3 regions of the Thioclava nitratireducens genome follow, and region 3 is predicted to be linked to each of the others. Evidence: riboswitches for the same ligand, from Rfam matches in the RefSeq annotation. Region 3 holds a riboswitch; each other region holds the start of a gene.

Region 1 (2,261 bases), 1.9 Mb from region 3:
CTCCATGCGTTGCGCAGGGTTCGGGTGGCGCGCGCCATGTCAGGGGCACGCGAGATGGCAGAAATCACCGCGAGACCGGCACCGCCCGCCGCGCGGATTGCGGGCGCGTCAGTGGCAGTGATCCCGCCGATCGCGAGGCAGGGAAGATCGGTGCGCGAGACGATCCGGGCAAAGCCTGAATGGCCGATCGGGGCGGCATGGTCGGGCTTCGAGCCGGTCGCATGGATCGGACCGACGCCGAGATAATCGATGCCGGGAGGAACGGCGGCGATCTGCGCCTCGGTCTCGATCGAGAGGCCTAGGAGCATGTCGGGCCCGATCCGGCGGCGGATCGCGGCGGGGTCGCCATCGCTCTGGCCGATATGCAGCCCGGCGGCCCCAATCTCGATGGCCACCGCGACCCTATCGTTCACGATCAGCGGCACGTCATAGGGGGCAAGCGCTTCGACCAGCGTCCGGGCCAGCGCGGCGAATTCTGCATCGGGGAGCACCTTGTCGCGCAGCTGCACCCAGCCTGCACCGCCCCGTGCCGCGGCCACGGCTTGCGCGAGCACCGGCTGCGGGGCGGCCGGGTCGGTGACGAAACAGATGGACGGGATCATCATGCGGATTCGATCCGAGCTCCGGCGCTCAGCGCCTCGGCGTCGATCGCATAGAGCGCATCGAGGAACGCGACCTGAAAACTTCCCGGGCCTGAGGCACTCGCCCCGGCGCTCTCCCCGGCGAGCCCAAAATAAGCCAGCGCCGCGACGACCGCCTCGAAGCGAGGCTGTCCTGCGAGAAACGCAGCCACCAGACCAGTCAGCGAACAGCCCAGAGCGGTCACGCGCGGCATCATCGCATGGCCATTGGCGACCCGCGCAGCGCGCTCCCCATCCGTCACAAAATCGACCGCGCCGGTCACCGCAATTACGGCCCCGCTCATCCGGGCCAAGGCCCGCGCGGCGCCTTCCGCGGTCTCGACACTCTCAGTGGAATCCGCCCCTTTCCCCGCGCCAGCCTCGCCCGCAAGCGCAAGGATCTCCGACGCGTTGCCGCGGATTGCCGTCGGGCGCAGTTCCACGAGCCGCGCACCGAGCGCACGCCGATAATCCGTCGCGCCGACCGCGACAGGGTCTAGCACCCACGGGGTTCCCTGCGCGCTCGCGACCTTGGCCGCCGCCGCCATCGCCTCCGCCCAGGGCGGCGACACCGTGCCGATATTGATGCTGAGCGCCTGCGCGAGTCCGGCGAACTCGGCCGCCTCCTCGCGCGCATGCACCATCGCGGGCGAGGCGCCGGAGGCGAGCAGAACATTCGCCATCACGTTCATCGCGACGTAATTGGTGATGTTGTGAACGAGCGGCGCGGTCTGCCGCATCGCCGCGAGATATTGTCCGGGATCTTCCATCGCTCTCTCCTTGGCTGCGGGCATCAGGAGAAGTGCGAGGGGGCAAAGGCGGGAACGCGCCTGACCGTCTCACGCGCCTCCCTCCGCCGGCATTATCCGGTTCAGGTTCTAAGGGTTCGTCTCAGCCCGGTTGCCCGAGCGCCCCTGTCGCTTCGCTCCGAGAGGTGACAGCCTTCGCGCCGCCCGTCAAGCCGGGTCAGACGAGGCGCCCACAGCTTCGCCGCGATCAGCATCCAGCGCATATCCTTGAACGGCGGAACCATTCTGGTCGCCGTCATATGTCAGGCCGGAAAAGAGCGAAGATACCGGCGTCGTTTTCGGATCCGCTTTCCCATCCGAAACATGCTCGGTGCAGCCCCGTCTGCCTGATGCCCGCAAAGCAGAATGGAACAAAGGCACCTTGCATCCGTTGGGGAACCATATCCCCCACCGCTCCGTCCCAGCATTATTGAGCGAGGTTTTTTAGCATGAGACGTCTAGACACGCATTCCGGAACGGCCCTGACCGGCCTCGTTACCGCCCTTGTCCTCTGCGCGAGCGCAGCCTACCCGGGCTCTTCGGACCAGCAGGCCCTTTTCACATCCAAGCAGGCATCGTCAGGCCACGACGTGTACAAGAAGCACTGCGCCGATTGTCATGGCAGCGATCTGATGGGGGATGCAGGCCCGGCACTGGCGGGCAAGAAATTCGCCGACAGCCTCGATTACAGCGGCATGACCGGCAAGCAACTATACGACTTCATCGCGAAGCACATGCCCAAGGATGACCCGGGCGAGCTGACCGACAAGCAGTATCTCCAGACATTCGCCTATCTGCTTTGCAAGAACGGTTTCAAACCCGGGGACAGCGCGATCGACCAGAAAGCGATCGA
Region 2 (2,261 bases), 1.7 Mb from region 3:
CCAGCGTCTCCAGCTCGGCGAATTGCGCAGCGTCATTGGCATCCGCGATCGAGCCCGGCCGCAGCCCGTCGCCGAGGCTGAACGAGACGTCGTAGCGGCGGCAGATGTCGCAGATCTCTTCGAAATGCTCGTAGAGGAAGCTCTCCTTGTGGTGATGCAGGCACCATTTCGCCATGATCGAGCCGCCCCGGCTGACGATCCCGGTCACGCGCTCCACCGTCATTGGCACCATGTGCAGACGCACCCCTGCATGGATCGTGAAGTAGTCGACGCCCTGCTCGGCCTGTTCGATCAGCGTGTCGCGGAAGACCTCCCATGTCAGGTCCTCGGCGATCCCGTTCACCTTCTCCAGCGCCTGATAGATCGGCACGGTCCCGATCGGCACGGGGCTGTTTCGGATGATCCATTCGCGGGTGTTGTGGATGTTGCGCCCGGTCGAGAGGTCCATCACGGTGTCGGCGCCCCAGCGGATCGCCCAGACCAACTTGTCGACCTCTTCCTCCATCGAGGAGGTGACGGCCGAGGTGCCCATGTTGGCGTTGATCTTCACGAGGAAATTGCGCCCGATGATCATCGGCTCGGCTTCCGGGTGGTTGATATTGGCCGGGATGATCGCGCGGCCTGCGGCGATCTCGTCGCGCACGAAATCCGGCGTCACGTAATCGGGCAGGTTCGCGCCCCAGTCCTGCCCGTCGCGCGGTCCTACGGCCTCGCGCAGCTGGTTCTCGCGGATCGCGACGAACTCCATCTCGGGCGTGATGATGCCTGCGCGGGCATAGGCCAGCTGCGTTACCGCGCGGTCGCCCTTGGCCCGCATCGGTTGCCGCCTGACCGGGAATTCCGGCGTCAGCCGCGCCCCTTGGGCAAAGCCGTTATCCTCGGGTCGGACATCGCGCCCGGTATATCTCTCGACATCGCCGCGCGCCTCGATCCATGCCCGACGCAGCGGTGCGAGACCGGCATTGATATCGGTCGTGGCCTCGGGGTCGGTGTAAGGGCCCGAACTGTCATAGACCGGCAGCGGTGCTTCCCCGGCAGTGGGGTGCACGGCGATCTCGCGCATCGGCACGCGCAGACCTTCATGCAAAGCGCCCTCGACGTAGATCTTGCGCGACGCCGGCAGCGGACCGGTGGTGATCTTGGGGTTGGGAATGTTCATCGTTTCGGTGCTCCTCAAGCATTCGATCTCAAAGGACACCAATTGAGAGACGCTTGGGAAACCAAAGGCCGAACGGCCTTTTGTCATGGCCCGCAACGATAGAAAGACTCTTCCCGGTCTGCGCGCCTAGCTTCCTACGCCAGTATCAACTGGGTCAGGTTCAAAGGGTCGCGTCACCGGGTTTTCACCCTGTCAGCCTCTCAGTCCCCTAAGCGGGACTCCCCTGCGTGATCCTGTTGTAGGAGCGAAGTGCGAACCTGGCAAGGCGCGTCCGCGTGGCATCCGGCGGTCGTGATCGGCGCGCCCGGCGTCAGCGGTTCAAAAGCGCGCCGTCCATCCCAGCGAAACCCCCATCGCGGAACGCTTCCCGGGTTCGTAGACAAGCCCCGCGCCGAGACGACCGATCCCCGCCGTGCGCGAATAGCCGAACTGAAGGTCGGGCTGAGGTGCTGCGCTTTCGATATTCACCGAGGAGGTCGTCATCACCACCTTGTCGGAGCGCGTGTTTCCGACGGCGGCCCCGACGGCGGTCGGCACGCTCATCGTCATCTTGCCCGAGGCAAGCGAGATGGGCGTCGAAATCCCGATGGAGACACGATCATCGCCGGACAGAAACCCTGTCTTGCTCAGGCCCACGGCATAGGCGTTCGAGTGCAGCCCGCTGCCAGAGCGAAGCAAACCGTCTCCGGAGAAGTTCGAACTGCCATTGGCCGCGGTGAACGCGAGAGAGGTGCCGTCACCGAGGGCGACGTTCATGCCGAGCTGAACGAAGCGGGTATCGCTGGACAGGCCGCCACCGAACGCGCCGCCCACCGAGGTTCCCAGGAAGCCGCCGTCTTCATGCAGGCTGCCGACGGTCATCGAGAGCTCGCCGGTGCCAAACCGGGCACTGAGCGAGCCGGCGATGTAATGCGAGGTGATATCTCCAGCCCCGCCGCCTGCCTGCGAAATCGACGCCGACAGCCCGTCGCCGAGGCCGATTTCGTAATGCAGCGCGGATGTGGCATCGAAAGATTTCAGGTATGGCGCGGCCATCGCGGCGCTGTCGACCCAGCCTGTTCCGGCAATCGCGGAACCGTCGCCGCGCGACAGTGACAAGGTG
Region 3 (2,261 bases):
AGATCAGCGCCGAGGCCGCCGCCTGCCAGAGCGTGAAGCGGATCGCGGCGAGATCGGTTTCGCGCAAGCCGGTCAGCCCGCCTGCCCGGAGCGCCACTGCCGCCAAAGTGCCAAGGACAAGCGCGGCCAAAGCCGCACCCGCCAGCACCGCCCAGATGGGCGTGCCTCTTATCTGGAGAAGGCGCGTTGCCATTCTTCCAGCGCCGGACCGCGCAGTTTCTCGGCCTCGGCCTCACCCAGGTAGAGCGTCTTGTCGGGCATCGGGAGTTTCTGGAACACCTCAGGCAGCTGATCGTGGGGCAGTTTCGCCGGGAAGGACCAGTTCGCCGTCGCGATCATGCCTTGGAAATCGGGGCTCAGCACGTAATCCATGAATTTCTGCGCCAGCTCGGGATGTTTCGAGGTCTTGAGCTGCGCGACCAGTTCGGGGGTGAAGTAATGCCCCTCGGGGAAGATCGCCGCAGCCTTGCTGTCGTCCTCCTCGGCCATGATGTGATAGGCGGGCGAGGTGACGTAGCTGAGCACCATATCCGCCTCGCCGTCGGTGAACATCCCGTAGGCCTCCGACCAGCCCGGCGTCACGGTCAGTACCTTGGGCGCGATCTTCGTCCACGCCTCTTCGGCCTTGTCGCCATAGATGTCCTTCACCCACAAGAGCAGCGACAGACCCGCGACCGAACTGCGCGGATCCTCGATGACGATCTTGTAGGCGTCGTCGGGCGCATCCAGCAGGTCCTGGAAGCTCGTGGGCGGGTTCTTCAGCTTGGTCTTGTCATAGACGAAGGCCAGTTCAGACCAGTCGAAGGGCAGAAAGATCGGATCGTCCCATTTGACCGGCATGGTCAGGTCGGACGTGTCCTCGTTATGCGGGGCGAACAGGCCCGTGGCGCGCGCCTTCGCGGTCACGTCGGTGTTCAGACCGATCGCGACATCGGCGGAGGTCTTGTCGCCTTCGAGCAGGATGCGCGGCAACACATCGCCCGCCACGAATTTCAGATCGCAATCGCAGGTCGCCTCGAACCCCTTCTCGATCGCGGGACCGGGGCCCCATTCGCTCGTGAAATAATCAGGCGCATAGACGGTGAGCACGGGCTTGTCCTCGGCCGCCGCCATCGTGGCGATCAGGCTCAGGGCTCCCGCAAGCATCAGGTGGGTTTTCATGCCTCACTCCTTGGGCTTGCCGGGCGGAGTGGGGCCGGACTATCCGGCTACCTTCCCTCCGCCGGTCTTAACCGGTTCAGGTTCAACGGGTTCGCGTGGATCGCATCTCAGCCGGATCATCCGGCACCCCGAGGTTGGGGCGCAACCTATGCGCGCGGGGCTTCGGACGCAAGGGCAAGCAGTCGTAGCCCCCCGACGCCTAGCACGAACGCTCTGGCGAGTTCCCGCCAGTGACGACCCGCGCCGGATTTCAATGGCTTGCAACTGCGCGCAGGCCGACGCAGGCTCAATCCGGAACGGATGTGGGAGGAACCGATGCGCATCACCCTGACGGCGGCCCTTATGGCCGCGACCGCCCTGCCCGCCTTGGCCGACACGATCGAGGCACCGGGCAAGATCACGGCCGTGACGCTCTTTCCGCAGGGCGCGCAGGTGGTGCGGCAGGTGGAGGTGAAGGCGCCCGAGGGCAGCCATGACCTGCTGGTTCCGGGGTTTCCCGAAGGCACCGACATCTCGACGCTGCGGGTGTCGGGTGACGGTGTGCAGATCGGCGCGGTGAGCCTGATCTCAGGGCGCGCGCCGGCGACCAGCGGAACCGAAAGCGCAGCGGTGAAGGCTGCGCGTGACCGGCTAGCCTCTGCAAAGGAAGCCCTTGCGGAAAAGGAAGACGCGGTGGCCGTGATCCGCGCCAAGGCGCAGGCCGCGCGCGACCAGATCACATATCTCAAGAACACCGACTCGCAGGTCACCGCGCCCGAACAGCTGCGCGCGCTGGCGCAGATGGTGGAGGATCAGATTCTCTCGGCCACCGAACGCGCAATCGCCGCCGAAGCGGAAGCGCGCCGCGCGGAAGCCGCGCTCGACCCCGCGAAAGAGGCGGTGAAACAGGCGCGAGCGGCGCTCGATGCGCTGCTGAACCCGGCGAAAGATCGAGAGATGCTCAGCGCGAAGGTGCAGGGCTCGGGCACGCTGACGATCACCTCTTACGTTAACAATGCCGGGTGGCAGCCCTCCTATGATCTGCGGCTCGACCGCGACAAGGGCGCGGTGGATATGGAGCGCTTCGTCTCGGTCCATCAGGCCACCGGCGAGGACTGGCG

What was found. A riboswitch is a leader RNA that binds a small molecule or an ion and turns the genes downstream of it on or off. The one in region 3 is predicted to bind thiamine pyrophosphate.
Region 1: it holds a riboswitch for thiamine pyrophosphate, as region 3 does, so the genes downstream of both, thiM (hydroxyethylthiazole kinase) here and thiB (thiamine ABC transporter substrate binding subunit) in region 3, are expected to answer to the same signal.
Region 2: it holds a riboswitch for thiamine pyrophosphate, as region 3 does, so the genes downstream of both, thiC (phosphomethylpyrimidine synthase ThiC) here and thiB (thiamine ABC transporter substrate binding subunit) in region 3, are expected to answer to the same signal.

Annotation. Positions count from the first base shown of each region.
Region 1 covers NZ_CP019437.1:1,132,531-1,134,791, reverse strand. Annotated here, with positions in the region: gene thiE (thiamine phosphate synthase) at 1-602, opposite strand, end outside; gene thiM (hydroxyethylthiazole kinase) at 602-1,390, opposite strand; TPP riboswitch at 1,452-1,546, opposite strand; gene BMG03_RS05615 (c-type cytochrome) at 1,858-2,261, shown strand, end outside.
Region 2 covers NZ_CP019437.1:862,189-864,449, reverse strand. Annotated here, with positions in the region: gene thiC (phosphomethylpyrimidine synthase ThiC) at 1-1,159, opposite strand, end outside; TPP riboswitch at 1,274-1,394, opposite strand; gene BMG03_RS04315 (S8 family peptidase) at 1,478-2,261, opposite strand, start outside.
Region 3 covers NZ_CP019437.1:3,047,998-3,050,258, forward strand. Annotated here, with positions in the region: gene BMG03_RS14545 (thiamine/thiamine pyrophosphate ABC transporter permease ThiP) at 1-193, opposite strand, end outside; gene thiB (thiamine ABC transporter substrate binding subunit) at 169-1,161, opposite strand; TPP riboswitch at 1,198-1,302, opposite strand; gene BMG03_RS14555 (DUF4139 domain-containing protein) at 1,477-2,261, shown strand, end outside.